Pseudoduganella albidiflava: one gene and its partner. The protein of the gene in region 1 interacts with the protein of each later gene in a pairwise test. Links are inferred from orthologs where the notes say so. Each region holds a gene or a part of one and is shown on either strand. Other genes may lie near its edges. The genes, in order: dnaE and dnaQ.

What was found.
Region 2: the proteins of dnaE (region 1) and dnaQ interact in binary tests that used the Escherichia coli proteins (3 or more experiments, as listed by UniProt). The link is inferred for Pseudoduganella albidiflava from one-to-one orthologs.

Annotation. Positions count from the first base shown.
Region 1 is NZ_CP036401.1:716,928-734,244, forward strand. What follows is about bases 7,133-11,260. They hold dnaE (DNA polymerase III subunit alpha), read left to right. Parts: upstream 7,133-7,475; coding sequence 7,476-11,060; downstream 11,061-11,260. Other genes in these bases: EYF70_RS03135 (PEP-CTERM sorting domain-containing protein), read right to left, coding at 7,133-7,228; EYF70_RS03145 (glycosyltransferase family 4 protein), read right to left, coding at 11,243-11,260. Outside these bases: EYF70_RS03100 (lysylphosphatidylglycerol synthase domain-containing protein), read right to left, coding at 1-232; EYF70_RS03105 (glycosyltransferase family 2 protein), read right to left, coding at 229-1,080; EYF70_RS03110 (GtrA family protein), read right to left, coding at 1,082-1,498; EYF70_RS03115 (TgpA N-terminal domain-containing protein), read right to left, coding at 1,512-3,122; EYF70_RS03120 (sulfurtransferase), read right to left, coding at 3,469-4,383; EYF70_RS03125 (hypothetical protein), read right to left, coding at 4,516-5,133; EYF70_RS03130 (IS1595 family transposase), read left to right, coding at 5,617-6,570; more of EYF70_RS03135, read right to left, coding at 6,653-7,132; more of EYF70_RS03145, read right to left, coding at 11,261-12,280; EYF70_RS03150 (DUF6139 family protein), read right to left, coding at 12,542-12,772; EYF70_RS03155 (glycosyltransferase family 2 protein), read right to left, coding at 12,936-13,778; EYF70_RS03160 (O-antigen ligase family protein), read left to right, coding at 13,807-15,081; waaF (lipopolysaccharide heptosyltransferase II), read left to right, coding at 15,081-16,133; EYF70_RS03170 (tetratricopeptide repeat protein), read right to left, coding at 16,183-17,220. UniProt on the Escherichia coli protein: DNA polymerase III is a complex, multichain enzyme responsible for most of the replicative synthesis in bacteria. This DNA polymerase also exhibits 3' to 5' exonuclease activity. The alpha chain is the DNA polymerase catalytic subunit.
Region 2 is NZ_CP036401.1:3,278,836-3,292,068, forward strand. What follows is about bases 186-3,147. They hold dnaQ (DNA polymerase III subunit epsilon), read right to left. Parts: upstream 2,035-3,147; coding sequence 1,336-2,034; downstream 186-1,335. Other genes in these bases: EYF70_RS13575 (zinc-dependent alcohol dehydrogenase family protein), read left to right, coding at 186-292; EYF70_RS13580 (GNAT family N-acetyltransferase), read right to left, coding at 365-874; rnhA (ribonuclease HI), read right to left, coding at 2,190-2,630; EYF70_RS13600 (class I SAM-dependent methyltransferase), read right to left, coding at 2,623-3,147. In the rest of the region: more of EYF70_RS13575, read left to right, coding at 1-185; more of EYF70_RS13600, read right to left, coding at 3,148-3,393; gloB (hydroxyacylglutathione hydrolase), read left to right, coding at 3,486-4,385; EYF70_RS13610 (2-hydroxychromene-2-carboxylate isomerase), read left to right, coding at 4,397-5,044; aceB (malate synthase A), read right to left, coding at 5,267-6,856; EYF70_RS13620 (LysR family transcriptional regulator), read left to right, coding at 6,973-7,881; EYF70_RS13625 (cold-shock protein), read right to left, coding at 8,212-8,415; EYF70_RS13630 (hypothetical protein), read left to right, coding at 8,701-9,024; EYF70_RS13635 (Hpt domain-containing protein), read right to left, coding at 9,027-9,380; upp (uracil phosphoribosyltransferase), read right to left, coding at 9,398-10,048; EYF70_RS13645 (hypothetical protein), read right to left, coding at 10,141-10,296; EYF70_RS13650 (putative bifunctional diguanylate cyclase/phosphodiesterase), read left to right, coding at 10,609-12,339; EYF70_RS13655 (HDOD domain-containing protein), read left to right, coding at 12,336-13,233. UniProt on the Escherichia coli protein: DNA polymerase III is a complex, multichain enzyme responsible for most of the replicative synthesis in bacteria. The epsilon subunit contain the editing function and is a proofreading 3'-5' exonuclease.

The DNA of each region.
Region 1 (17,317 bases):
TCAGCGCGTGCGCCGCCGCCAGCTCGAAGGCCTGGTCGCGTTCTTCCAGCGACAGCAGGGCCAGCCGCAGCATGCGGAACAGGTGCGAAGCCATGTACAGCGCGGTCACCGCCGTCAGCACCGCCAGCTCGGTGCGGGCCACGGCTTCCGACAGCGCATCGGCGCGCAGCAGGAGCCAGCCGGCCACCAGCGTGGCCAGCAGCGCCAGGTAGATGCGCACCGCGCGTGTCATTGCCGCGCTGGGTCCTGCTGTACTTCTTGCCGCGCCGGATCCTGTTGTCCTTCTTGCCGATAGACGATCTGGCCGCTGTAGCGCTCGAACGGCCTGGCGCGCAGCGGTTCACGCAGGAACGCGCCGCGGCGCACCATGAAGCCGCCCAGCAGCGACAGGACCTTGAACGCCTGGCGGAACAGCCGCACGTTCGATACCTGGTCTTCCTCGCGCCAGCTGATCGGGAAGAAGCGCACCCGCTGGCCCGCATGGTAACTGCCCAGCAGCATCACGTAGTTGAAGGTGAGGTCGTCAGGGAAGGTCTTGTAATAGAAATCCTGGAAGGCCGCGAGCCGGTACATGTTCAGCCCCGAACCCAGGTCGTAGATGCGGCGCCCGGCCACCGCCGAGAACAGCAGGTTGTAGACGCGGTTGCCCAGCGTGCGCACGAAGGAATAGCCGATCAGCCGGCTGCCCGGCATGAAGCGCGCGCCCATCAGGCAATCGACTTCGCGGTGGCTGCCCCGTTCCAGCTCGGGCACCAGGTCGCGGATATCGGCCTGGTCGTCGCCATGCAGCACCACCAGGTAATCGAAGCCCTGCTCGATGGCGTAGCGGAAGGCGGCCTTGTGCGAACCGCCCAGGCCGTAGTTGTCGTCGTTGCGCCAGCCGATGAAGCGCAGCGACGGCAGCCGCGCGCGGGCGTGCCCGATGGCCGCGTCGAGGGTATTGTCCGGCGAACGGTTGTCGACGACGATCACGGTATCGACCCAGCGCCGTACGCTGTCGTCGAACTGGTCCAGTACGCGCGTGACCTGGCTGGCGCAGCGGTAGGCGGGAATGAAAACGAGGATTCGCTGGTCGGCCATATCATCGCGGGCGCATCGAGCGCGTCAGGAATTTCATGAAAAGGAAGTTGGTTATCAGGTTCAGGGGGGTGACCAGGATCTTGGCGGCCAGTCCGCCGGCACTGCGCAGCGCCACGGGCAGGTCGGTCGTTGCCAGCATGCCGGCCAGTGCGCCCGCCACCGCCTGGAGCAGTTGCGAGTAAGCCATGATCGACACCAGCTGGTAGGTCCAGTACATGGCCAGCGCCTGGCGCGACCCGCTGCGGTAGAACACCGTCTTCAGCGAGGTGAACCAGACGAACGTGACGCCGACGTACGACGACACGACATTGGCCGCGAACGGCGACATCCCGAAGCCCTGCGACAGCAGGGCAAAAGTGGCGAAGTCGCACAGCCAGCCGAGGCCGGACAGCACCAGGAAACGCAGGAACTGGTTCATCGCGCGTGACGGCTCATCGGTGTATGCCCTTTTCCTGCATGTAGCGTGCCGCGACCTTGCGCACCGCGTCGTCGAGCTCATTGCCATCGTAGAGCCACACTTCATTGCCCGTCTGGCAGACATGCACGCGGCTCGGCTGTGGCAGGTTCTTGCCGGTCGTCTCGGCCGTGTAGTTGAAGCCCGAGGTATCGCCACGGGGTCGCAGCAACGCGAAATTGTACTTGATCTGCGGATAACGCTCGGGCCGCAGCAGGGGACCGATGGTGGTCACCCAGAAGTGCGGTACCAGGTCGTTGTAGGTGTCGAGGATGTGCAGCTTCTTCGGCATGAACTGCCGCACCTGCGGGCCGGTCCAATAGTCCGAGATGCCGCCGCGCAGCGTGAAGTTCTGCCGTTCCACATCCATCAGGCAATCGGCGATCGGGTTGGTGGTGGCGATGGGCGTGGCGGTGCGTGCGGTGTTCAGGCAGCCGGCCAGTGTCAGCGCGCCACCCGCCAGCAGCACGGCATCCCAGACGAAGCGCGGCACGCCCCGGTCGAGCAGCACGATCGCCAGCACCGCCGCCAGCAGCAGCGGGAAGGTGAAATAGCGGTAGGCGTACTCGTCGCCGAAGCGGCCGGCCAGCAGGGCGCCCAGCAAGGTGAGCAGCAGGGAAGCGCCCAGCATGGCGCCCGTGACGGCGATGCGCGGGCTGTCCTGGAAACCGGCGCGCAGCCCGGTGGCATCGGCCGTGACGCTGCGTGCGAAGTGGAACAGCACGAACAGCAGCGAGGCGGCCAGCAGCACGGCGAGGCTGAACGTGTACGGGTTGGCCAGATCGAAGGCGGCGAGCGTGGCGGCGACGAACAGCGTCATCGCGCGGCCCGCCGGACCGGGTGCGATATTGTCGATGCCGCCCAGCGGCTTGTAGTGCACCAGCACTTTCAGCAGCAGGTCGGCGGCGATCAGCCCGATGACGATGCAGCCGGCCAGCAGCAGCACCCGGCGGCGCGCCTGGGCCATGGCAGCCCCGCGCAGCATCAGCCACGAGCAGGCCAGCAGCAGCAAGGCGGGCATGACCACGGTGAGGTAGAACAGGCTGGTGGAAATGCAGCCGGCAATGGTGATCGCCACGATCGCCAGGGCCGCCCGGCGCGATCCGGTGGCCACGTAGCGCATCGCCATGGCCAGTCCCGCCAGGCCGAACAGCACGGCCGGCAGGTGGTTGTTGGTACTGTAGAAGTACAGCCACATCGACGAGCGGGCCGCTGTCAGCGTGAGGAATGCCATGCCCAGCACCATCACGGCAGCCGCACGCCGGCTCAGCGCCGGGTAGATCTGCCAGCTGAACCACAGCACGGTGCCGGTGAGGATCGCTGCCTGGGCAACGGAAACGGCGAAGATGCGCGTTGCCGCATCGGGCAGGGCCGGATACAGGGCGAAATACAGCAGCATGTCCGGCACGAAGGCGGGGGCGACCGGGAATTTCCAGTCGATCCAGCGGCCGCCATCCTGCACCAGGTCGACCACCAGCTGTTCCATGAAGAGCGAATCGCCGCTCAGGATGGTCTTGAACCGCAGCAGGCTTGCCGCCAGGCCCAGCAGCACCACGGCGGCTACAAGCCAGAGTTTATCCAGTTTCATCGGTTTTGCAGCTTGGGAAAACTGCAAGTATAAACTCTACGGCAGTATTTTGAAGTTAACAATCTCCCCGCGACTTGCCAGGCCTGGTAACTGTTATTTCGTTGAGGCCATTAACTAAAAAGAAATTCCCTTGAAGGGTAATTCCACGGGCCGGCACGAGCGGTATCGTCAGGCGAATATTGGAAGGGGATAATGGCGGCGAATATGCCGTGACTATTATCGAAAGCCGCGCCGTTTCCGGTTCCAGGAATTTTGCCGCGAGCGCTACGCCATAATCCGGCGCAGCGCCCGGCATGCTTCACTGGCACGCTTCACTGGCCCATTCACTGGCACATCACTGGCACATTCACTGGTCCTGCGCCTTGCCGTGGCAATGTGGGCAAGAAACGCCGTACACATATTCCGGCGCCAGTTGCTGGCGCGGAGTGACGATGGCGCGGCAGGCGAAGCATTGCACGGTTTCCGTGGGTTCCAGCCTGGGATTGAGCGCGGTACGGTAGTCGAACACGAAGCAGTCGCCCGTGTAATGGGCGCCGCCCACTTCCTCGAAATACTTCAGGATGCCGCCTTCGAGCTGGTACACGTTGTCGTAGCCGATATTCTGCATGTGGATCGCCGCCTTCTCGCAGCGGATGCCGCCGGTGCAGAACGTGACCACGGTCTTGCCGTCGAAGTCGGCCTTGTGTTCCTCGATCACCTGCGGGAATTCGGTGAATTTGCGGATGCGGTAGTCGACGGTATTGTCGAACGTGCCCACGTCCACCTCGAAATCGTTGCGGGTGTCGACCATCACCACCGGCTTGCCCTGGTCGTCATGGCCCTGGTCCAGCCAGCGCTTCAGGGTTTTCGCGTCCACGAACGGCGCGCGGCCTTCTTCCGGCTTGATCAGCGGCATGCGCATCGTAATGATCTCGGCCTTGATCTTCACCAGCATGCGCTTGTGCGACTGCTCGGCCGACAGGCTTTCCTTCACTTCCAGGTCGGCCAGGCGTGGATCGGCGCGCACCCAGGCCAGGTACTCGTCGATGTTTTCCCGGGTACCGGACAGGAACATGTTGATGCCCTCCGGCGTCAGCAGGATGGTGCCCTTCAGGCCGAGGCGCTGCGTGATTTCCTGGTATTGCGGCCGGAGCTCCTCGAGATTCTCCAGCGTGATGAACTTGTAGGCGGCGATGTTGACGAAGGGGGCGGCGGCAGTTACTGCCGCATGTGACGGTACGGCGCCGGCCTGGACGGGGGCGCCGAGAGTGCTAGCTTGCATAGGGAGTCAGAGTGGGAATAGCGGAACAGCCGACATTATAAGCCCATCGGCGTGCATTTCCACGCTTCCCCGATGCGGAGGAAACCGGCGAAATTCCGCGGAATGTCGCCTGCCTTGCTCGGGACCGGGCGGCTATCGGGCATAGACCCGATCCACCGTGTGCACGCTGCCTGCCGGCGACATGATGTAGAGCTTGCCGCCGTTGATCATGAACGCCCTGCTCTCGGGTTGCTGGGCTGGAATGATGTACTGATCGACAATGAGGGTTCCCGAATCGCCGCCGAAATCGATGTGCCACATCCACTGGTTATGCACCAGCGCGTACGTCACGGCCGTTCCTGTGACCGTAATACGGTGGGCGGGCATGGTGGCGGACACGGCATCATAAGTGCTCGGTACCGCCGCGGCGCCCTCGCTGAACACCACGCCGCCATTGGTGGAGCCGGTGATCTCCACCTGCATGCCGGGCACATTCACACTTTTCGTGGCAATGATGGCGCCCGTGCAGCCCGGGTTCGCGTAGTAATCGGTCCTGGTCGACATCAGCGCCCTGTCGCCGCCAGCCGGATCCTGCGTGACTGAAATTCTTTCGACCGTTCGCCCACCGCAGGCGGCACTCCACTCGCCGAGATATGGCGTGACTTTTGCCGAGAGCACGGGCGAGGAGCCCCCGCTGCTGTCACTGCCGCCACAAGCGGCAAGGCAGGAAGCGAGAAGCGAGGACAGGAAAAACTTGCTGGAAACGCGCATGAAAGGCTTGCCCTGGAGGGTGAAAGACGTGATTGGTGGATGATGTTGAATGCCTCGCCAGGATTGTATGGTTGCACGCCATCGCTCGTCCATGCGGTGGCGTTAAAAATTTGCTACTTGTTGCACATTGCGATTTCCTGGCCCTGCGGTGCCACGGATTCGCAGGCGGCGAGATCGATCGGGGGCGTGGCGGTGCGTGCCGTCGAACGTGACGGCAGGTGCGCGCGTGGACGCTGGCGGAAGAACACGGTGCTCCCTCCCTTTTCCGCATGAGCGCCCGGAGGAATTGCCCGAGATCAGGCACGTCGGGTGTGCCTGATTTCCGGTGATGTCGTGGCCGGCGCGGGAACGGCGGAGCGGCGGGCCTTGGCGGTGCCGTGACCGCGGTGCTTAAAGGCGCTGTGAGCGGTAATTAAGCGAACTTCCCGCCGGAATTACGGTCTGACTTCCTGTTGAGATACTTCATGTATATCAGGAGGCGACATGGGCACGGCGGAGGTTCGAGTACTGATCGAAGCGTTGATGCAGCAACAGCTTTCAGAAGATCAGGTCGCATTGCTGCAGGGCTTTCTTGCCTGCGCCGAACAACCAGGGCGGTGTCATCGCCTCATCGAGGACGCCGCCGGAAAGCCGCCGTGTCCGCATTGCGGCCGCGAGAAGTCTCACCGTTGCGGACAGGCTAGTGGCTTGCAGCGCTATCGCTGCGTGGCGTGCCGGCGCAGCTTTAACGCCCTGACCGGCACACCGCTCGCCCGTCTGCGCCTGCGCGACAAGTGGCTGCAATACTTTCAATGCCTGATCGAGTCGACCCCTGTGCGCTCGGCGGCCAGCCGCGTCGCGGTGGCAAAGTCGACCAGCTTTCGATGGCGCCACCGTTTCATCGCCGCCGTGCTCGGGGCGCCCCGTCCGCAGCTGTCTGGCATCGTCGAGGCCGATGAAACCTACCATCTGGAATCACAGAAGGGCTCGCGCCACCTGGATCGCCCGCCCCGCAAACGCGGCGGCAAGGCCAGCCGGCGCGGCATCAGCAGCGAGCTGGACTGCATCCTCGTTGCCCGTGACCGCAACCGGCAAACCTGTGACTTCGTCACGGGCCGCGGCCCGGTCAGTGCTGGCCAGCTGATGCAACACCTGAAACCAGTGCTGGCGCCAGATGTGCTGCTGGTGACCGATGCCGCCAAGGCGTACCAGGCATTTGCGAAGCAGGCCGGCATCACGCACGAAGCGATCAATGTGCGTGCCGGCATCCGGGTGCGCGGCGCACTCCATATCCAGGGTGTCAACGGATGGCATAGCCGCTTCAAGACCTGGCTGCGGCGATTCAATGGTGTTGCCAGCCGCTATCTCGCCAATTACACCGGCTGGCAGCGCGTGCTCGATGCCGCCGAGCTGACGACGCCGCGCCAATGGTTGCACATTGCCGTGGCGTCAGACTAGCTGATCAGCTCTTTTGTCGCGCTCGGCATGCAAGAAAGTTTCGTGCTCAACGGCAAAGCTACTCAACGCGAACAGCGCCTGCTTAAACCACGGCGCGGCGTGCCTTGCGCCGCCAGGCCAGTGCCGCCAGGCCAGCGCCGGCCAGCAGCAGCGTGGACGGCTCGGGGATGGCCTGTTGCTGGTCCGGCAACCGGTTGTGCACCGACCAGTTCGCATAGGTGATCTTCGACGAGCTGGCGCTATTGCCCGTCGTGGCGTAGATGGCGCTCACGTCCAGGTAGCGGGTCGCCGTGTTGGTGAATGCCGTGCCGCTGAGCAGGATGCGGCCGACATCGAACGCCGTCACGATCGAGCAGGTGAGCGGGTTGCCGCAACCGTTGGTGAGGGCGGGCGACATGTCGTACACGCCCTGGAATACCAGCCGGTCGAGGGCGTCGGAGGCGGCATAGCTTTCCGAGAACGAGTCGAACAGCAGGTTGCTGGCTTGCGGGCGGGTGTCCGAGAACAGCACGTCATACTGTTCCCCGTTTACTTCGACGGCTTCAGCACCCATCAGCACGCCGTTCGACACCAGCAGGATCGGTGCTGCCTGGGCAGCGGCCTGCACACCCAGGAGCAGGGCGCCTTGCAGCAGGATATTTTTTACGAAGGTTCGCACAATGGCTCCTGAAGGTAAATGATGTGTAGCGACTTGAGTTACGTAGTGCCACCAAGCTAAGCAAGGTTGATGCCAGATCGATAATTTTGAGAAAAATCAACGCTGTCGTTGAGCTGGCTCAAATACCCGGCCGGAAAATGTAAAGTTTCTCGACAGCGCTGGATGAGCAGGCGCGTTGGCCGCCAGTACCTCAACGGCGGTAAAATAGCGCCTTCGCCGCACGAAGCCTCACCGCCCAATCGATCCCATGAGTACCGAAGTCCCAGACCTGTCCGTCATCGAGCCCGTTCTTCAGCCCGTTATTCAACCTGTCATTCAGCCCGATGAGCCCGCACCGCCACCCGGCCCGGATTTCGTCCACCTGCGGGTGCACTCGGAATACTCGATCGTCGATGGCCTGGTCCGCATCGACGACCTGGTGAAGGCCGCGGCCAAGGACAGGCAGGGGGCACTGGCCGTCACCGACCTGTCGAACCTGTTCGGCATGGTCAAGTTCTACAAGGCCGCGCGCGGCAAGGGCGTCAAGCCGGTGATCGGCTGCGATGTCTGGATCACCAACGACGACAACCGCGACAAGCCATGCCGCCTTCTGCTGCTGGCGAAGAACCGCGTGGGCTACCTGCAGCTGTGCGAACTGCTGTCGATGGCGTGGCTGACCAACCAGTACAAGGGACGCGCCGAACTGCGCACCGAATGGCTGGCGGCGCTGAAAGACCAGACATATGACGTGATGCCCGGCGAAAGCGGCGCCGATGGCCTGATCGCGCTGTCCGGCGCGCAGTTCGGCGACATCGGCTGCGCGATCGACAACGGCAACCTGGAGCTGGCCGAACGGCACGCCGAAAAATGGTCGGCCATTTTCCCGGGCCATTTCTATATCGAGATCCAGCGCGCCGGGCAGCCCAACCAGGAAGCCCAGGTGCGCCAGTCGGTGGCGCTGGCCGCCAGGCTGCGCCTGCCGGTGGTGGCCACGCACCCGGTGCAGTTCATGTCCGAGCATGAGTTCATCGCCCATGAAGCCCGTATCTGTATCGCCGAAGGCGAAATGATCGCCAACGCGAAGCGGCCGAAACGCTTCAACGAGCAGATGCGCTTCATGACGCAGGAAGAAATGGCGATCCTGTTCGAGGACCTGCCGGGCGCCTTGCAGAACTCGGTGGAGATCGCCAAGCGCTGCAATGTCACGCTCACGCTGGGCAAGCCGCAGCTGCCGAACTTCCCCACGCCGGGCATGACGATCGACGAGTTCCTGGTCGCCGAAACGAAGAAGGGCCTGGAAGAGCGCCTGGTGCAGCTGTTCCCCGACCCGGTATACCGCGAGAAGATGCGTCCCCGCTACGAGGAGCGGCTGGCGTTCGAGAACAACACGATCATCAACATGAAGTTCCCGGGCTACTTCCTGATCGTTGCGGAATTCATCCAGTGGGGCAAGAACAACGGCGTGCCGATCGGCCCGGGCCGCGGCTCGGGCGCGGGCTCGCTGGTGGCCTATGCGCTGAAGATCACCGACCTCGATCCGCTCAAGTACAACCTGCTGTTCGAGCGTTTCCTGAACCCGGAACGGGTATCGATGCCCGACTTCGACATCGACTTTTGCCAGGAAAAGCGCGAGCTGGTGATCCAGCACGTGAAGGACCTGTATGGCCGCGACGCGGTGTCGCAGATCGCCACCTTCGGCACCATGGCGGCGAAAGGCGCGATCCGCGACGTTGGCCGCGTGCTGGACTTCGGCTACAACTTCTGCGACGGCATCTCGAAGCTGATCCCGTTCAAGCCGGGCAAGCCGGTGTCGATCGCCGAGGCCATCGAGGAAGAACCGCTGCTCAAGGAACGCCTCGAGAACGAGGAAGAAGTGAAGCAGCTGCTGGACCTGGCGCAGCAGGTCGAAGGCATCACCCGCGGCATCGGCATGCACGCCGGCGGCGTGCTGATCGCGCCCGGCAAGCTGACCGATTTCTGCCCGCTGTATACGCAGTCCGGCGACTCGGGCGTGGTCTCGCAGTACGACAAGGACGACGTGGAGGCCGTGGGCCTGGTGAAGTTCGACTTCCTGGGCCTGACCACGCTGACGATCCTCGACCGCGCGGTGAACTACATCCGCGAACTGGACCCGGCCGACAAGGACTTCAACCTGGAATCGCTCCCGCTGGACGACCGCGGTTCCTACGACCTGCTGACCAAGGCCAAGACGGTGGCCGTGTTCCAGCTGGAGTCGCGCGGCATGCAGGGCATGCTGAAGGATGCGCGCCCCGACCGCTTCGAGGACATCATCGCGCTGGTGGCGCTGTACCGTCCGGGCCCGATGGACCTGATTCCCGACTTCTGCAAGCGCAAGCACGGCGAGAAGTTCGACTATCCGGACCCGCGCACCGAGGGCATCCTGTCCGAGACCTACGGCATCATGGTCTACCAGGAGCAGGTGATGCAGATGGCGCAGATCATCGGCGGCTATTCGCTGGGCGGCGCCGACATGCTGCGCCGCGCGATGGGCAAGAAGAAGGCCGAGGAAATGGCCGAGCACCGCGAGATCTTCCGCAAGGGTGCCGGCGAGCGCGGGCTGACCACCGAGAAGGCCGACGAGATCTTCGACCTGATGGAGAAGTTCGCCGGCTACGGTTTCAACAAGTCGCACGCCGCCGCCTATGCGCTGCTGTCGTATCACACCGCGTACCTGAAGCAGCACCACACGGCCGCGTTCATGGCGGCCAACATGTCGCTGACGATGGACGATACCGAGAAGGTCAAGATCCTCGTCGAGGATTCGATCGAGGTATGCGGCCTGACGATCCTGCCGCCGGACGTGAACCTGTCGGCATACCGCTTCCGGCCCGACGGCGAACCCCGTTCGGTGACCGGCAAGAAGGTGACCAACATCCGCTACGGCCTGGGCGGCGTGAAGGGCGCCGGCCAGAACGCGATCGAGGCGATCATCGCCGCGCGCGAAGCCGACGGCCCGTTCAAGAGCCTGTTCGACTTCTGCAAGCGGGTCGACAAGCGCCAGATCAACCGCCGTACCATCGAGGCGCTGATCCGCTCGGGCGCGTTCGACTGCTTCGGCGTCGATCGTTCGGTGCTGTTCGCCTCGGTCGGCTTCGCCATGGAATGCGCCGAGCAGGAACTGAAGGCGGCCAACCAGGTAAGCCTGTTCGGCGGCGATGACAGCGACCTGGTCGCCCCGCCCGAATACGTGCAGGCCACTCCGTGGACCGACCGCCAGAAGCTGGCCGAGGAAAAGATCGCGCTGGGCTTCTACCTGTCCGGCCACATGTTCGATTCGTATGCGCAGGAAGCGCGGCGCTTCGCCCGCACCAAGCTGTCGGAACTGGAGCCGTCGCGCGAGCCGCGCATGATGTGCGGCGTGATCACCGGCATCCGCACGCAGATGACGCAGCGCGGCAAGATCCTCATCGTCAGCCTGGACGACAAGAGCGCCGTGGTGGAAGTGACCGTGTACAACGAGATCTTCGAGGCCAACAAGAAGGCCTTCAAGGAAGACGAATTCCTCGCCGTGACCGGCAAGGTGTCGGAAGACCGCTTCACCGGCGGCCTGCGCATCTCGGCCGAGAAGGTGTACGACATCGTGTCGGCCCGCCTGCAGTTCGGCCGCCAGATGGGCTGGCTGCTGCCGGCCGCCGTGGCGCCCGCGAAACTGCAGGAAGTGCTGGCGCCGCACCGCGACGACTACGGCTTGCCGGTGCAGATGCGCATCAAGCCGCAGGGCATCGACTGCACGCTGCAGCTGGGCGACGACTGGCGGGTCGCGCCGTCCGATGAACTCACGCTGGCGCTGGAACAGGTGCTGGGCGCGAAAGAGGTGGCGGTGGAGTACTGATCGCGGTGGGGAAGACGGTAAAGCTCGACTGAAAATCGGAGGCGGACCATGCTGCAATCAAGTCCAGTCCACCCCAAGGGCAAACCCCGGGGTCAGACCCGGCGGGTCTGACCCCAGCCTTTCGCTGTTGGGGTCAATGCATGCGTTTTCACATTCTGGCGCGTTGCGGTCTATCCCTATTTTCAGCTTGCGCGTGGGGCGCGCACGGCGGCGACCAGGTTGCGCACGAAAGCCTTCATGTCGAACCGGTTGTCGAACGCATCGAGCGCCCGGTCGGCCATCTGCGCGGTGTAGGGCGCATCGTCCAGCAACCGCACGATGGCGGCGCGCATCGCGGCAGCGTCGCCTTGCGGCACCAGCACGGCCTCGTTGCCGTCGCTGACATAATCCTCCACCGTCAGCGTGCGCGTGATGACGGTGGCCTTGTTGAAGGCCATCGCCTGCAGCAGCACCATCTGCCCGGCCGAGATATCGGCCACCCCCAGCGGCACCACCACGAAGCGGGCGTTCTTCAACTGGTCGACATAGTCGCCGTCATAGCAGTTGCGCAGCACCTTGACGTTAGGGGGAATCGCCAGGCCGGCCAGCGGCTTGTCGTTGTCGCACACCACGTGGAGCTCGATCGGCAGGCCGGCCACCGCGTCGAACAGCGTGCCGTAGTCGCGGCCGGAGCGCCCGGCGGTGAGGATGTACGGCGAGTTCGACGCCTCCGGCAATTCTTCGCGGCCATAGATATGGGTGCCGTGCGGGATGTAGAACACTTCGGTGCGGCCGTTCGCGAACAGCTCGCTGTAGCGCTCGCGCTCTTTTTTCGAGTGGCAGATGACCTTGTCGACGAACGACATCACGAAGCGGAAGTAGAGCAGGCGCAGCCGGTTGAGCAGCGGATGCTGGCGCGGCGTGAGGATGAAACCCAGCAGCACGATCTGCGTGCGGCGCGAAAACAGGGCGCGCAGCGGCGCGAAAATCAGTACTTCGATGTCCGAACCCAGCACCACCGCCTCGGGATTGGTACGGCTGGTGACCAGCGAGCGGATCCCGGCGCGCAGCGCGAACCAGGCCAGTTTCGGCCAGCCGACGAACAGCAGCTTGAGGCGCGAGTGGTAGCGGAAGCGCACGTCGTCGGCGAACAGCCGGTAGTCGACGCCGAGTTCCTTCAAGCCGAGGGCGAACGGCGAACGCGTGCCGTCCTTGGTATAGGTGGGAAAGAAATGGATCACGGCGGGCCCTGTCGCGGTTGGGAATCAAGGAGTTACCAATCTGTTAATTGTAACCCGTTGAAACCGCCTGTGACCGCCGCGGCGGCACGCGACAAAGCCCGGCGTTGCGCCAGCACAGCAGCCGGCAGCACGGCAGCCGGCAGGGGAGTAGCCGGCAGGTCAGCAGCCGGCAGGACAGTAGCCGGCAAACATGCGGCCCGCCGAAGCTTGTCCGCTGCCCGGCATCGGCCGGGCGCCGCGGACCGCATGCCATGCACCGCCTTACATGTCCTTCAGGCCGGTGATGGCGTAGCCCTTGGTGCCGATTTGCTCGGGCAGGTGTTCGATGTGGAACTCGGGCAGTGTGTCGGCGTCGTCGTCGACTTCCAGCGCTTTGGCTTCCGGTTCCCAGTCGGTATTGATTGCTTCCTGGGGGATCGGCTTTCCTTCCGGCACTGCCAGATACGAAAAGATGCCATCGTGTTCGGGTCGTCGGTAAATATCCAGGCGCATTGCGGTTCCTCCTTGGTGGTTTGCTCAGTCGCCAGCTTGGCAGTACCAGCATGCAAGATCAGTTCGGTACCGCACACGCCGCCGATGCCCGACTGATTGTACTCCGGGGCCGGACGACCGCAAGTTCCGGATGGGAGGGCCCGATCCTGCCATCCTGGCCGGCTCAGGCGTGCGGGGCCAGTTCCGCGGCAAGCTCCTGCAGGCCGGCGGTGGCCACCCTGGTGCCGTCCGCGGCCCGCCGAAGCACGATCTCCCGGTTCGAGGTTTCCTGGTCGCGCCGGTTTTCGTGGTGCCACAGGTGATACACCTCGGTGGCGAAGGCGCCATCCTTGCGGTGCACGCCGGCGTTGAACAGCCGCACCACCAGGTCGGAATCCTCGTGTCCCCAGCCCTTGAAGCTCTGGTCGAAGCCGTTCACCCGATCCAGGTCGCTGCGCCACACGGCCAGGTTGCAGCTCTTGATGCGGCGCCAGCTGAACTTGCGCCGCTCGCGGCCAGCGTCCGGCAACACCATCACGGTCTGCAGGAACTTGTTGAAATCGCCGCCCAGCCGGAGCTTCAGGCGGTCGATCGCCCGGAGCCGGTGCAGGTTCACGTGCGTTTCCAGCAGCACGCGGGTGTACCGCTCCGACAGCAGCACGCGGCTGCCGGATACCAGGAAGCCGGGCCGCGCCAGCCTGCGGTGCTGCGACACGAAGTTCTTTTCCGGGATGCAGTCGCCGTCCAGGAACACGATGTAGTCGCCGCTGGCGGCCAGCGTGCCCAGGTTGCGCACGCGCGCCGCGCGAAAACCTTCATCCGGCTGCCACACGTGCCGCAGCGGCACCGGTGAGCGCCGGCGCAGCGCTTCCACGCAGTCCCGTGTGTTGTTCGTGGAGCCGTCATCAGCGATAATGAGTTCGAAATGCGGATCATCCTGTGCAAAGCAGGCTTCGATCACGGCCGTCAGCGCATCCGGGCGGTTGTAGGTTGTGACAATGACAGAGATTTTTGACGCTGGTTGCATGAAGTCGGCGCGCACCACAAGAACATTGATGAATAAAAATATTGCCAGGCAAGCCGACGACGTAAACCCTGTAGCCGCTGTTTCCACCGTTGCCGCTGTTACCGTCAATTGCCTGGTCTTCCTCCTGCCGTTCCTGACCCTGATCACCAATGCCGGCGTGGGCCTGTGCAGCTTTGGCTTCCTGTTGGCGGCGATCTGGTGCCACAGGCAAGGCTTGCCGGAGTTCCGGCGACATCTTAACGACATCCGCGGCGTTTTGACAGCTTTCGCCGCGGCCTGCCTGTTTGCCGGCCTGACCGTGCTGCTGCACGACGATATCTACCTGCGCAGCTGGGAAAAGCCCAGCCGCATGCTGCTCGCCGTCACGGCGCTTATTGCCGTGCTCGCTTGCCGGCCAAGCCGCATGGCCCTGTGGTGGGGCCTGATCGGCGGTACCGTGGGCGGCGCCTGCGTGGCCGGCTACCAGCGCTGGGTCCTGCACATCGACCGGCCGGGCGGCCTGATGAACGCGATCACGTTCGGCGACATCGTGCTGTGCATGGGCCTGATGTGCCTGGCCGGCGTACTGGATTTCCGCGGCCGGCAACGGATCTGGCCGGCCGTCGGCGTGGTGGCGGGCCTGATCGGCATGCTGGCCACCGGCACGCGCGGCGGCTGGGTCGCGATCGCGTTCGCCGCGCTGCTGTTCCTCAAATACGGGCATTACCTGCGCGGCAGGTTCGCCAAGGGCGCCGTCGCGCTGGTGGCGGTGCTGATGATCGGCGGCTACTTCGTGCCGCAGACCGGCATGAGCGAACGGGTGGAGCAGGGCATCAGCGACGTGCGCACCTATTTCACGGGCGGCAGCGCCTTCACCAACGTGGGTGTGCGCCTGGAACTGTGGAAGGGTGCCGTGCTGCTGGCCACGCGCCATCCCTGGGCACCGAGCAGCCAGGAGCAGGTCAAGGCCGAACTCGGCGAACTGGTGGCCGCCGGCACCCTGCAGCCGTTCGTGCTGGAAGTCGAACATTTCCACAACGATGCGTTGCAGGCGCTCGTATTCGGCGGCGTGCTGGGCCTGGCGTGCTGGTTCGGCACGCTGCTGCTGCCATTCCTGTTTTTCCTGCGCCTGCTGAACGCCCATGAATCGGCGCCGCCCGCGCTGGTGGCGCCGGCGCTGGCCGGGCTGCTGCTGGTGCTGAGCTATTTCAGCTTTGGGCTGACGGAGGTGATCTTCTGGTCCGTGCGCGGCGCCATGTTCTATGTGCTGATGCTGTTCGTGGTGATGGGCCTGTGCCTGAATGCCCGCGAGGGAGCACGGTGATGGCCGCCAACCTGCCACGCATCCTGGTCATCTCGCCGAACTGGATCGGCGACGCCGTGATGGCGCAGCCGCTGCTGCAGCGGCTGCGCGCCCTGCATCCGGACTGGCCGATCGATGTGCTGGCACCGCCCGCCGTGGCCCCCGTGTGGCGGCAGATGCGCGAAGTCGACGAGGTGCTGCAGACGCCGTTCCGCCACGGCCCGCTGCAGTTGCGCGAGCGCTGGCGCTACGCGCGCCTGCTCAAGCAGCGCGGCTATGCCGAAGCGTATGTGCTGCCGAACACGCTCAAATATGCGCTGATTCCGTGGCTGGCCGGCATCCGGCGCCGGGTCGGCTACAAGGGCGAGAGCCGTTACGGGCTGATCAACGTGATGCACCATGACGACGTGCCGCCCCGTCCGATGGTGCCGTTCTATGCGGCGCTGGCCCACCCGCCGGAGGCGCCGCTGGCGCCCGCGCCGAAACCGGCGCTGCGGGTGACCCCGGAACAGGTGGCCGCCGCCTGCGCCAAGGCCGGCCTGGCGCCGGAGCGGGCGCTGGTGGTGTTTGCCCCGGGCGCGGAGTTCGGGTCGGCCAAGCGCTGGCCGCCGGGCCATTTCGCGGCGCTGGCGCAGTTCGTCGTGGAGCGGGTGCCGGGCGCGCAGATAGCGCTGCTGGGCTCGCCCAAGGACCGCCCCGTGTGCGACGAGATCATTGCCACCGTGGCCGGCACGCCGGCCGCGTCCGCCGTGCTGAATGTCGCCGGCCAGACCAGCCTGGCCGAAGCCGTGGCGCTGATCGGCCACAGCGACGCCGTGGTCAGCAACGATTCCGGCCTGCTGCACGTGGCGTCCAGCCTGGACCGCCCGGTGGTGGCGATCTACGGCCCCACCGATCCGGATCACGCGCCGCCGTTCTCGACGGTGGCGGCGGCACTGTCGCTGCGCCTCGAGTGTTCCCCGTGCCGCCAGCGCGAGTGCCCGCTGGGCCACCACGACTGCATGCGCAAGCTCGACGCCGGCACCGTCTGGCGGACCCTGCAGCCGATGCTGCCGGCAGCCACCTCGGCTTGAGCGGAGCAACGGCGATGAAACGCCTGCACCGAAGCGCCTGAGGCGCGGCTTACTCCACCAGCGCCAGTGGCAGTTCCCAGGGCCAGACCAGGCGCCGGCCCACCGTTTCCCGCTGCACCACGATGGCGGCGGACAGGCTGTCGTCGATGCGGGCAGTCAGCTCTTCCACGCGGGCCAGGAGGTCGCCCCGTTTATCGGGATCGGTCTCCCACAGCAGCGCTTCGCGGCAGGCCATGACCGAGGCGCGCTCGATCATCACTTCCGGATGGTTGAACAGCCAGTGCATGAACGGCCGATGGCTGGTGTCCGCCTGCCACATGGCTCCATAGGCATCGATGTACGCGCGTGCCGCGTCCGGCAGCGTGGTGTCGTCGGGATGCCAGGCCACGTGCGGTTTGGGATCGGGATTGCCGCCAAGGATTTCCGCGATGTAGGGATTGGTGACGAAACCGCGCCGCAAGGCCGTGGCGGCGGCGGCCCACCGGCCTTGCTGCAGGTGGGCAAGCGCCAGCTCGTACCAGTAGGGCGGATAAGTCTCGGCATGTTCCGCGAGCACCCCGATCACGCGGTCGTGCTCCTGCACGGTGCCGGCCTGCGGCTCGATGCGCAGCGCCTCGGAACCCAGCAGGTAACGCACGCCCTGGTTGTCGCTGGGGTTGCGCAGCAGCATCTGCTCGATCAGCGCCGTGGCATCCCGGTGGCGGCACAGGCGCACGTGGGCCAGCACCGCGACATGCATCATGCGCAGGTAGGCGCGATTGTCGACGTTGTGCCACGCGATACGGCCGGCAAAGCTTGGCGGGATTTGCCGGTTGGCGATGGCCAGGCCCGCCTGTGCGGCGTCGAGCGCCTTTTCCGGCTTGCCCTGCCGGTACCAGTAAAAGGCGATCTGCGTGTGGGCATCGATGAAATCCGGTGCCTGGGCCAGCAACTGCTGCAGCGCCGCCAGGTATTCCGTATCGCTCAGCTGGCCGGTTTCATGGCCGTCGAGGATGGTGTTGAACTGGCCCAGCAGTGGGCCGTATCTGTCTTCCGTGTAGCCGAATTCGCCCGATTCGGCATCGATGGCTTCGAATTCCAGGGGCATGTCTTGGAAAGGGCGTGGTGGATGAGGCTTGCATGATAGCAGTCCCGATATGTCTTCCTGCCCGCTGCTCAACTGTCACGCCGCTAGCGTCGCCAAT
Region 2 (13,233 bases), 2.6 Mb from region 1 along the record:
GATGCGGCCAGGCGGTATCCTGGTCGAATACGGTGGGCTCAGCAAGGAGCCAACGCCATTTCCGCTGTCTTCAGTACTCAGCAAGCGTCTCACGCTGCGCGGCTATCTAGTTCATGAACTCCTGACGGATCCGCATCGGCTGGCGGCGGCGCAGCGGTTTATCCTGGACGGAGTCAGCGCAGGCGTTTTCCGCCCCGTGATCGCCAGGACATTTTCATTCGATGAAATGGTGGAGGCACACCGGTACATGGCGTCGAATGCCCAGTTCGGCAAGATCGTCGTTACCTTGTGACGGCATGACGCCGCATTGGATGCGAGCCGGCGCGGGCGCGTACGGCCAGCGACAGCACGATTGAAAGCTGCCTCAATCCCCGCACCGAGGCTGGCGCAAGTCCAGGTACATCACGTACGCCGTGACATAACCGTCCCTGGGGTGGGCGAATGCTTCGGGTATCCTGCCCACCCTTTTAAAGCCCAGTGAACGATAGAGCGAGAGCGCGGCGGTATTGGTGGCCAACACCTGGTTGAACTGCATGGCGCGAAATCCGGAAGCTCGCGCCGAGTCGATACAGTGCCTCACCAGCGCACGTCCGAGCCCCTGTCCCCTGGAATGTCGGGAAACCAGGAACGTCGCTGTCGCGATATGCGAACCGCGCCCCGGCATATTGGCGCCATAGCGGTACATACCGAGTAACAGGTCGCCCCGACAGGCGACCACACATCCCCGAGCGCCCAACCACTGGCTGTCGATGAAGCCGCTCTCCACATCGTTCATGAATGGCAGACTATCACCCTCGGATGCTACCGAACGAAGGAGCGCCAGCATTGCACCCGCATCGGCACTGGTTGCGCCGCGCAAAACAAAGTCGTTCATGATGACGCTCCGTCTGTTCGATAAAAGCTTGTGTCGGTGCCGGATGGTGAGGCCTGGTGCCGGCTCTCGCCGCAGTTCTCGCGGCGTCGCTGTGGTATGTCTTTCCGTGCGCCGTTGGCGGGGCTTCCTTCGCACTGGCAGCCTCGACGCAATATGCATGAGCGCTGTACAGGTTCGAATGCCTCGACCGTGAGAGCGCGGACCGGGCCACACAGCGACGTTCGCACCCGATTCGCGCAAACAAAAAAGGCCTGCAACGCAACGTTGCAAGCCTTGGCTGACCAATCCAAGCTGGTCAAACGAATCCTGGTGGGAAGTGCAAGTTTCGAACTTGCGACCCCTGCAGTGTGAATGCAGTGCTCTACCCCTGAGCTAACCTCCCGAAGAAGCAGTATTATAGGTGCCGCCTTGCGCCAGGTCAAGCACCTGCTGAGCAAGGCTGGCACGTTGCCCCCGTCGCGTCAGGCGGCGGTACGCCACACGCTGGTCCCCTTCACGGCCTTGTCCAGCCCGTTGAGCAGGTCTTCGTGCGCGACCACTTCCTCGGCCGAGGCACGGACGACGAGGATCTCGGCCAGCGCCACCTGTTCGAGGTGCAGGCCGGTGGCCACCTCTTCCACTTCGATATCCATGCCCAGGCTGTTCTGGCCACGCGTCATCGCCAGGTAGACGTCCGCCAGCAGTTCGGCATCGAGCAGTGCGCCGTGCAGCTTGCGGTGGGCGTTCGAGATGCCGTAGTGATCGCACAGCGCGTCGAGCGAGTTGCGCTTGCCGGGCCGCAGTTCCTTCGCCTGCACCAGCGTATCGATGACGCCGCCGATATGCTCGTCGAAGGCTGGCAGGTTCAGCATGCGGAATTCGTGGTTCAGGAACCCCAGGTCGAATGGCGCATTGTGGATGATCACCTCGGCACCGCGGATATACTCGCGCAACTCCTCGGCGATCTCGCGGAACCGCGGCTTGTCGGACAGGAATTCCGTTGTCAGCCCGTGGACGGCGAGCGCGCCCTCTTCCGAGTCGCGGTCCGGATTGATGTAGCGGTGGAAGTTATTGCCGGTCAGCTTGCGGTTGACCAGCTCGACGCAACCGATCTCGATGACGCGGTTGCCCAGCTTGGGGTTGATACCGGTGGTTTCGGTATCGAGGACGATCTGGCGCATGGTGCGAAGTGCTGTTCTGGATGAGCCGTGCAGTATAGCAAGAAAGACAGCGAAGAAGCCGGCTTGCCCCATCGGCTCTTTCCCTCGCCTCGGCTTTTCCCCTCGGCCCATTCCCAGCCTCAGGCGCCTTTCAACGCCTTGGGCTCTTTCCTCATCTACCTTGCGCGCACCGCGTCCACGCCGCGGTTGGCCAGCATGTCGGCCCGTTCATTGCCCGGATGGCCGTTGTGGCCGCGCACCCAGCGCCAGTCGACCTTGTGGACGGATTGTGCGATATCGAGCGCCTGCCACAGGTCCGCGTTTTTCACCGGTTCCTTCGTCGAGGTCTTCCAGCCGCGCGCCTTCCAGCCATGGATCCACTCGCTGATGCCCTTCTGCACATACTGGCTGTCCGTATGCAGCACGACTTCGCAGGGCCGCTTCAATGCGTTCAGCGATTCGATGACGGCTTGCAGCTCCATCCGGTTGTTGGTGGTATTCAGCGCACCGCCGAACAGTTCCTTTTGCGCTTCGCCCGCCACCATCAGCGCGCCCCAGCCGCCGGTGCCGGGATTACCCTTGCACGCGCCGTCCGTAAAAATCTCGACTTTATCCATGATCCTTGTGTTTGTTCGTTGCAGGTACCGCCACGGGCGACTTCGCCTTCTTCTTGCTCCACGCCGGCCCGATCAGCCGCATGCCCTTGACCCGCTTGATCGCCTGGACAAGATACACGGCGCCGAAGTACGGCCACCAGCGCTCGCCGGCGCGGTCCATGAATGCATACCTGGCCAGCCAGTGTTCCGTGCGGCAGGCAGGAGCATAGCAGCCGAAGTGGCTGTGGCTGACGCCCATGTTGAGCAATTTTAACCAGTCTTTCATGCGCGGCATGGAAATCTGCTCGCCGCGCGGCAGGTAGCGGGTGCCCGTCACCCTGCCCCGCATCTGCCGCAATCCCCACAGGCTGGCCGGGTTGAAGCCGCAAATGATCAGCTGGCCCTCCGGGATCAGCACGCGTTCCACTTCGCGCAACACCTGGTGTGGCTCGGCCGCGAATTCCAGCACGTGCGGCATGACGACGAGGTCCAGGCTCTGCGACGGGAATGGCAGCTCGATCGGATCCAGCGTCAGCGAGACCGGCCGGCCGCCGGTGTCGACGGTGCGGCCGGGCAGCGTGTCGGCGAGCCATTTGTGCGGCATGCGGCTGGCCGCCAGCGCATCGATCTGCGGCATGCCGATCTGCAGCGCGTTATAGCCGAAGATATCGGCTGTCAGCACATCCAGGCGGTTCTGCTCCCAGGCGCGCACATAGCGGCCGGCCGGCGTTTGAAGCCAGCTGTCCAGCGCTATAATGGATTTTTCGGATGCTGCGCTATCCATGCGTTCCCTTGGTAGTACCCCAGTGAGGATGACCCCGTGTTCCCTGTGATGCCGTGTTCCATGATGCCGTGTTCCATGACGCCGTCTTGCCGATGACTTCGATCGACCGCATTTCCGCCGCGATTTCCGCACCGGCCTCAGTGTCAGCTTCAGTGTCAGCTTCGGTGCCGGCTTCAGCAGTTCCCGCGGGAGCTGCGCTGCAAGTGTTGCCCGTGCCGGCCTTCAACGACAATTACCTGTGGCTGGTCCATGACGGCAGCCGCGCGGCGGTCGTCGATCCCGGCGATGCCGAACCCATCCTGGCTGCGCTGCGCGATCGCGGGCTGACGCTTACCGCCATTCTACTCACCCACCACCATCGTGACCATATCGGTGGCGTGCCGGCGTTATTGCAGCGGTTCGACGTGCCCGTGTTCGGTCCGCGGAACGACGGCATCGCCGCCGTCACGCAGCCGCTGGGCGAAGGCGACAGGATCACGGTGCCGGGTATCGGCCTGGGACTGGCCGTGCTGGATGTGCCGGGGCACACCCATGGCCATATCGCGTATTACGCCGGCGCCGCGGATGGCGCGCCCGGCATGGGACCGCACTGGCTGTTCTGTGGCGACACGCTGTTCGCGGGCGGATGCGGCCGCCTGTTCGAGGGAACGCCGGCGCAGATGGCGGCGTCGCTGGACAAGCTGGCGGCGCTGCCGCCGGATACCGAGGTTTTTTGCGCGCACGAGTACACCTTGTCGAACTTGCGGTTCGCATTGGAGATCGAACCCGGTAACGAAGCACTGCGGGCGCGCATGGAAGCGGAGACGAAGAAGCGGCAACATGGTGTACCCACCGTGCCGAGCACGATTGCCGTCGAGCGCGCAACGAATCCCTTCCTGCGCTACCGCGACGAACGGATCGCACAGCGCCTCGCCGCGGCGGGAAAGGTGGCGGCCAATGCCGCCCCGCTCGCCGTTTTCGCGGCGCTGCGCGAATGGAAGAACCATTTTTGACAGGAACAGATATGGAAAAAGTCCGTTTCTACTACGACCCGATCAGCCCTTATGCATGGCTGGCCACGAAACAGATCGCCCGCATCGAAGCGGCGGGCGTGCACCTCGAGATGGAGCCCGTGCTGCTCGCGGGCTTGCTGAAGGCGCATGGCACGAAAGGCCCGGCCGAAGTGCCGGCCAAGCGGGAATTCCTGTTTCGTGACGTGATGCGCATCGCCGATTCGCACGGCTTGCCGTTCCGCGGACCGCCGGGCCATCCCTTCAATCCCTTGCTGGCATTGCGCATGTGCCTGGCGATCACCTCGCTGACGAGCCGGCGCCGCTTCACGTTCATGCTGTCCCAGGCATGCTGGGAGCGCGGCCTGGATCTTTCCAGCCCTGCCGTGCTGAAGGCGCTGGCCGCGGAGTGCGACCTGAACGGCGAAGCGCTGCAGGCGGCCGCGAGCGAGCCCGCGATCAAGCAGGCACTGATCGATGCGACGGAGCGCGCCGCGGCGGCCGGCGTATTCGGCGTGCCCACGTTCAGCTACATGGGCGAGCTGTTCTGGGGAGGCGACCGCATCGACCTGCTGTTGCGGCGCATTGCCGGGCACCGGATCGACGAGGCGCGGCTGAAGGAATTCCTGGCCCGCCCCGCGCTGGCGGAGCGCAAGGCCTAGGCACGAAAGAGGCCTCTCCCTGTGGCAGGAAAAGAGGCTTCTGATACGAATTGAAGCCTTTGATGCGAATGGAAGCCTCTGATGCGAATTGAAGCCTTTGATGCGAGACGGGCCTGTGATGCAAAAGGGCCCCTGATGCGAAAGGGGCCTCTGATGCGAATCAAAGGCCCCGATACCAGCGGATGCGGGCCTTGAACCGGCCCCGCCGTCAAATGTCTCCGGTCAGATTTCCTCGTACAGCGGCAGCGTGAGGAACTCCGCGAACGATTCGGAGGTCGACATCTGCTCGAAGATCTGCGCGGCACGATCGTAGTTCGGGCTGGTGCCGTCCGGTGCGGACTCCTTCACCTTCGGCAATTCCTCGGCGATCATCGAGCGCACGATATCGGCCGTGACCTTGCGGCCATCGTCGAGCACGCCCTTCGGCGAACGGATCCATTGCCACACCTGCGAACGGCTGATCTCGGCCGTGGCGGCATCTTCCATCAGGTTATGGATCGGCACGCAGCCATTGCCGCCCAGCCAGCTGCCCAGGTAGTGGATGCCCACGTTGATGTTGTAGCGCAGGCCCGCTTCGGTGATCGGCGCCTCCGGCTGGAAGTTCAGCAGGTCCGCCGCCGTCACCTCGACGTCCGGGCGCTGCTTGCCGATCTGGTTCGGCGCGTCGCCCAGCACCTTGGTGAATTCCGTCATGGCCAGGCCAACCAGGCCCGGGTGGGCGACCCAGCCGCCGTCGTAGCCATCGGTGGCATCCCGCGCCTTGTCGTTGCGCACACCGGCCATCGCCGTTTCGTTTTTCTCCGCATCGTTCTTGATCGGGATCAGGGCCGACATGCCGCCGATCGCCGGCGCATTGCGCTTGTGGCAGGTCTTCAGCAACAGCAGCGCGTAGGCGCGCATGAACGGCGCCGTCATCGTCACTTTCGGGCGGTCGGCCAGGCAGAAGTCCTTGTCGACCTTGAATTTCTTGATGCAGCTGAAGATGTAGTCCCAGCGGCCCGCGTTGAGGCCGGCGCTGTGCTCGCGCAGCTCATACAGGATCTCGTCCATCTCGAACGCGGCCAGGATCGTTTCGATCAGCACGGTGGCCTTGATCGTGCCTTGCGGCAGGCCCAGTTCGTCCTGCGTCATGACGAAGATGTCGTTCCACAGGCGCGCTTCCAGGTGCGATTCCATCTTCGGCAGGTAGAAATACGGGCCGGCGCCGCGCGCCAGCTGTTCGCGGGCGTTATGGAACATGAACAGCGCGAAATCGAACACGCCGCCGGAGACGCGCTTGCCGTCGACCAGCACATGCTTTTCATCGAGGTGCCAGCCGCGCGGCCGCACGACCAGGGTTGCCGTCTTTTCGTTAAGCTTGTAGGACTTGCCGTTCTGCTCGAGCGAGATCGTCTTGCGCACGGCATCGATCATGTTCAGCTGGCCGGTGAGCTGGTTGTCCCAGTTCGGCGTGTTCGAATCCTCGAAGTCCGTCATGTAGCTGTCGGCGCCGGAATTGAGCGCATTGATGACCATCTTGCGCTCGACCGGGCCGGTGATTTCCACGCGGCGGCACTGCAAGGCTTGCGGGATCGGCGCGATCGTCCAGTCACCGGCGCGGATGTGTGCCGTTTCAGCCAGGAAGTCGGGACGCTCGCCTGCATCGAGGCGTTTCGCACGCTCCACGCGGGCAGCCAGCAATTCCTGGCGGCGCGGCTCGAACGCACGCGACAGTTTTGCCACCAGCTCCAGCGCTTCCGGCGTCAGAACGCTTTCATAGCCGGGCTTGATCTCGCCCGTGATTTCCATTCCTGCCGGTAACGTGATGCTCATGTCGATCTCCTTTGTGCTCTGGTGAAATTGGATGCCTTGAAGTATATTGACTGCAAACTTATCTAAACAAGACAAATAATCACTTCATCTGTGCAAATTTGTCATAAATCGAGGTTATGGATCAGTTCAAGCAGATCTCCACGTTCGTGGAAGTGGTGGCGCGGGGCAGTCTGTCTGCCGCCGCGCGCGCCGAAGGTATCGCACCAGCCGTGATCGGCCGCCGCCTCGATGCACTGGAGCAGCGCCTCGGCGTGAAGCTGCTACAGCGTACCACGCGCAAGCTGGCGTTGACCGACGAAGGCGCCGCGTTCCTCGAAGATTGCCAGCGTATCCTGGCGGACCTGGAGAGTGCGGAAGCGGCCGCGGCGGAACGCAGTGCCCGGGCGACCGGCCACCTGCTCATTTCGGCACCGGCGGGTTTCGGCCGCCACCATGTAGCGCCGCTGATTCCGTCGTTCGTGGCCGAGCACCGCGACGTGACCGTCACACTGAACCTGAACGACCGCGTGGTCGACCTGATCGGCGAAGGCGTGGATGTCGCGATCCGCATCGCCACGCTGGAGGATTCCAACCTCGTCAGCCTGAAACTGGCGGACAACCGCCGGGTGGTCGTCGGCGCCCCTTCCTACCTGCAGCGCCATGGCGTGCCGAAAACGCTGGAAGACCTGTCGCGCCATAACTGCATGGCGATCAGCAGCGCCGGCAGCCAGCGCGGCTGGACGTTCCGCGACGGCAGCAAGAACGTCACGCTTCGCACGGCGGGCAACATGAGCTGCAATGACGGCGCCGTGCTGCACGACTGGGTGCTGGCGGGCAAAGGGCTGGGCTGGCGGTCGATGTGGGAAGTGGGGGTCGACATCGAAGCGGGGCGGCTGGTCACCGTCCTCGATGAATATGCGGCGCCCGGCAACGACAACATCTATGCGGTATTCGCCCAGCGGCGCCACCTGCCGCTGCGGATTCGCGCGTTTGTCGATTTCCTGCGGCGCACCTACGCGCAGCCGGGATATTGGGCCAAAGGCTAGCCCGCCAAAGGCCAGCGTTCACCGGTGCCCGGTCAAAGGCATGCGGCCAAGGCACTCGGCCAAAGGTACGCGGCCAAAAACCAGCGCTCAAACGTCGGCACTCGGCAGATCAGCGGGCTAAAGCCTGGGAAGCGGAAGAATTCGCCGTCCGATCGGCTGGCGAACGCAGACGGGAGAGCGCAACGCGGATGGCTGGCAATTGCAGGTGATCCGGCCGCGGCCCGGTCCTGGGAGCGTAAAGCAGCCCACTCTCCAGACATCGATTCAACAGCGACAGGCGAAAAAAATCCCCGGAAACCGAGGATTTTTTGTGTCGTTAGATCCAGCGTATTACAGAGGCTGAATGTTCGATGCTTGCTTGCCTTTCGGGCCAGCGGTTACATCGAAAGATACGCGCTGGTTCTCTTGCAGCGATTTGAAGCCATTGCTTTGGATCGCCGAGAAGTGAGCGAACAGATCTTCGCCGCCTTCGTCAGGGGTGATGAAGCCAAAACCCTTCGAATCATTGAACCATTTTACGATACCAGTTGCCATTACAATTCCTATTACAGTTAAATGAGCTTGCGCCCGTGATATCGTTTGAAGCAAGTATGCAATGGCAGACAAACTGCACTACCCTTGAATCTAAACGATCCCGCATTATACCGAATACAGCGCCAAAAGCACGTCGTGAGGCACGATTTTGCGAAAATATTCGCTATTGTCGAGTGAAAAGTGATGAGAATCACATGAACGAGAGGAAAAATCCTGGAAAAGCCCATGGAAAATGCTCTCTAACAATGATTCTTGCACTTTTGAAGCTCGGGAGACGACAAATCGATGGATGCAATTGATTTGGGAACCGGATCGGAACCAAAGCTGCCTTCCACTCCAGCCCAACTTCAAGCCAACTTCAAGCCAACTTCAAGCCAACTTCAAGCCAACTTCAAGCCAACTTCAAGCCAACTTCAAGCCAACTTCAAGCCAACTTCAAGCCAACTTCAAGCCAACTTCAAGCCAACTTCAAGCCAACTTCAAGCCAACTTCAAGCCAACTTCAAGCCAACTTCAAGCCACCCTCGAAATGCCCGCCTCGCAAGAGTGCCCTCGCGTCGTTCGGCATATGTGTAACTATAGACAATATCGGCAGTGGCTGTTTGATTAATATCAATCGTGCGCGGGAAAAGAGGGGGACTTGGGATCCCGGCTGACCCGGTCGAGATAGGTGTGGATTTGCGGGATGAGTGCGGCCCAGCCCGCTTCGCCGGCCAGCTGGCCGCGCACCGCCTGCTCCAGCCGCCGGGCTTCCTCGCCCAGCGCGGCAAAGCCGAATGAACCGGCCGAGCCCGCTACCGTGTGCAGTGCCTGGTGCAGCCGTTCCAGTTCCCGGGGGCCGGGCGCCGTGCCGGCGGCGGCCAGGGCATCGGCGATCTCGCCCATGCGTGCCGGAATGGTGGCGGCGAACATGTCGGACAGCGCCTGAAGGCGCTGCCGGTACTGGGGATCGAGCGGCGCGGCCACGTGTGTCGGTGCGCCGCTTACTTGGTGCCGAAAATGCGGTCGCCCGCATCGCCCAGGCCGGGCACGATGTAGGCGTGGTCGTTCAGGTGCGAGTCCAGCGACGCGCAGTAGATCTTCACGCCCGGGTGCGCCTTCTGCACCACCGTGATGCCTTCGGGCGCGGCCACCAGCGCCAGGAAAATGATCTGGTCGTCCGTCACGCCGCGGTTCTTCAGCACTTCGATGGCGTGGACGGCCGAATTGCCGGTGGCGACCATCGGATCGCACAGGATGAACGTGCGGTCGACCAGGTCGGGCAACCGCACCAGGTACTCGACCGGCTGGTGCGTTGCCGGATCGCGGAACACGCCGATATGCCCGACGCGGGCCGATGGCACCAGGTTCAGCAAGCCATCGCTCATGCCGATGCCGGCACGCAGGATCGGCACCACGGCCAGCTTCTTGCCGGCGATCACGGGGGCGTCGACCGTCATCAGCGGGGTTTCGATCTCGCGCGTCGTCAGCGGCAGGTCACGAGTGATTTCATAGCCCATCAGCAGCGTGATTTCCTTCAGCAGCTCGCGGAACGTGCGGGTCGACGTTGCCTTGTCGCGCATGTGGCTCAGCTTGTGCTGGATCAGCGGATGATCGGTAATGAAAAGGTTCGGGAAGCGCGGATCTTGTTTCATGTTGACTAAAGTGCAGACGGTTTGTGTCCCGCATTATCACAGCCCGCGATGCGCGCTGTCCATGCCGCGGCCGAAAAAACAGTTAGGGCAAGTCAGGCGATGGCCAGGGCGCGCTCCACGATCGCGGCGCGATCGGTGCCGGCGGGCAGCCGGCCATGCGCCCCGCCCGGCTCCCGCGCTAGCCGCGACGCCACGAAGGCGTCCGCCACGAATGCCAGCGCATGCCGCAGCAGCAGTCCGGCCTGCACGGCGAGCACGATCCGCTCGGCCAGCCCGCGCGCACAAAATTCATCCGAGCCGGCGATCGCGGGTCACACGTCAGTCGCACGACGAAGCTGCTGCACAGGTAGCCGCACCGCCATCCCCGCGAATCCCCTCTTTCAGTCCATGGAGCAACAGTTTTTCTCTCAAGCAGGGTAAATGTTGCTCTCTTTCATGTAATTCTTGCGGTAAAGTGATACATTCACGCAACGTGACCGCCCGTCTCGCCCGGATCGCGTACCAACAGGGTTCAATCGCCCGCCGCAGCACGAGATACCAGAAAAGACCGCAGCATCGCCATGCTTTCCAGTTCCACGACGCCACCGCCCGACTCCGCACGGCTTGCTTTCGACGCCATGCTCGAAGAAGCCGGCGATATCGTGTTCCGGCTCGATCCAGCGGGAAACGTGCTGTTCGCCAGCCGCCGCGCCATGACGGTGCTGGGCCCGCAACGCACCGTGGTGGGCCGCGCCCTGGCGGTGTTCGTGTCCGAACTGGATCGGGCCGCCCTGCAGGGCGCGCTGGCGGGGCTGGCGAACAGCGGCGTGGCGCGCCTTGAACTGCGCTTGCAGCCGGCCGACAGCGACGTCTGGTTCGACCTGCGCTTTTCCACCTTTGCCGGCGCGGATGGATCGGCGCAGCTGCTGGTGGTGGGCCGCGACCTGTCGGAACAGCAAGCCGCCGAGGAACGCCTGCGGCACATGGCGACGCACGACCTTCTCACCGGCTTGCCGAACCGCCTGCTGCTGTCGGACCGCATCCGCATGACGATTGCCCAGGCGCGCCGTTCGGGCCAGGGTTTCTCCGTCGCTGCCATCGGGCTGGACAGTTTTAAAAAGGTCAACGACGGGCTGGGCCACCCGGTCGGCGACGCGGTGCTCAAGATGGCCGCCGCACGGCTGAGCAAGACGCTGCGCGACAGCGATACGCTGGCGCGCGTGGGCGGCGACGAATTCGTGGCCGTGCTGCCCGGCACCTTCAACGAGCAGCAGATCCGCCTGGTCACAGGCCGCCTGCTGGCCACGCTGCAGGCGCCGTTCGAGATCGACGCGCACACCATCTATATCGGCGCATCGGTCGGCGTGGCGGTGTATCCGCAGCATGCCGAGGACGAGGTGCGGCTGGTCGCGCTGGCCGATGCCGCGCTGTCGCGCGCCAAGGAAACGGGCAAGGCGCGCTGCGTGGTGTACAGCCCGCGCCACTCGAGCCCGACCGAAGAAGACATCTCGCTCGAAGCGGCCATGTTCCAGGCCGTGCGCGAAGGCGAATTCGTGCTGCATTACCAGCCCATCGTCGATGCCGGCACGCGCGAGATCGAAGGCTTTGAAACGCTGATGCGCTGGAAGCACCCCACCCTCGGCATGGTGTCGCCGGCGCGCTTCATCCCCATTGCCGAGACCAACGGACTGATCAACCTGCTGGGGGCGTGGGCGCTGAAGGCGGCCTGCGTACAGCTCAGGCAATTCCAGGAAGCAGCGAAACGGCCGCTATACATCTCTGTTAATATCAGCCCCCGCCAATTTCGCAGTGACAAGTTTTTAGACGTGCTAGACGACGCCATTTCCTATTCCGGCCTGTCCGGCGACCAGCTCGTGCTCGAGATCACCGAGGGCACGCTGATGATCGACCCAAGCCACGCCGAAGCCATCCTCGGCAAGATGGCCGAACGCCGCGCCCGGATCGCGATCGACGATTTCGGTACCGGCTACTCGTCGCTGGCCTACCTGAAGCGCTTCCCGATCTCGGTGCTGAAGATCGACCGCGCCTTCATCCGCGACCTGCCCGGCTCGCAAAAGGATGGCGCGATCTGCAACGCCGTACTGGACCTGGCGCGCCACCTGTCGCTCTCCGTGGTCGCCGAAGGCGTGGAAACCGAAGAGCAGATGGCCTACATGCGCGAACGGGGCTGCCGCTACGTGCAGGGCTACCTGACCGGCAAGCCGATGGCCGCCAACGCGGCGCTCGCGGCGCTGACCGAACGGCACTTCGAGGAAATCCGGCGCGGTGACGTGGCGCGGGTGGTGCAATGACCGGCGGCACAACCAACAGCCACCTCGGCGAGCAGACCCTGGCCCTGCTGTGGGAACGCACGCGCCGCCAGGGCGACATGCCCGCATTCGCGAAGGCCATCGGTGCCGTGCTCGGCGCCATGCGCGGCGAGGAAGATGGCGAGTTTTCCATGACCGAAACGGTGCTGTCCGATCCCGTGCTCACCAACAAGGTGCTGCGCCTGGCCAACAGCAGCATGTATTCGGCATTCGGCCAGCACGTCAACACCGTCAGCAAGGCCGTGCTGGTGCTGGGCACGGAAGCCATCGGCCACCTGGCGCTGGGCCTGAAACTGGTCGAGGAACTGTCGTCCGGGGCCAGCGATTCCACGCAGGCCCATGTGGAAATGGAGAAGGCCGTGCTGGCCGGGCTGGTGGCGCGCGAGATCGCCGCCACCGTACGCAGCCCGCAGACGGAACTGGCCGTCGTCTGCTCGATGCTGCACACGCTGGGCCGCATGATGGTCACCTTCTACCTGCCCGAGCATTGGCAAAAGCTGCAGCAGCGCGGCGGTAGCGGCAACGAAGACGCGGCGGCGCGCGAACTGCTGGGCATCACGCTGGAGGAAATCGGCATGGCCGCCGCCCAGCGCTGGAACCTGCCGCGCAACCTGGTGACTGGCATGCGCAGCGTGGCAATACCGGGCGATGATGCGCCGGCCGATGATACGCCGGCCGATGACACGCCGGCCGCGTTGCCGGCGTCGGACTGGGTAGCCGGCATCGCCACGCTGTCGCGGCACTGCGCCGCCTCGCTGTGGAACGACGACGAAGCGGGCGCCGCCGAGGTGGCCCGCATCAGTGCCGTGTTTTCACCGCTGCTGGGGCTGGAGCTGGAGCAGGTGCGCGGCGCCATCGCCCAGGCCCGCGAAACCG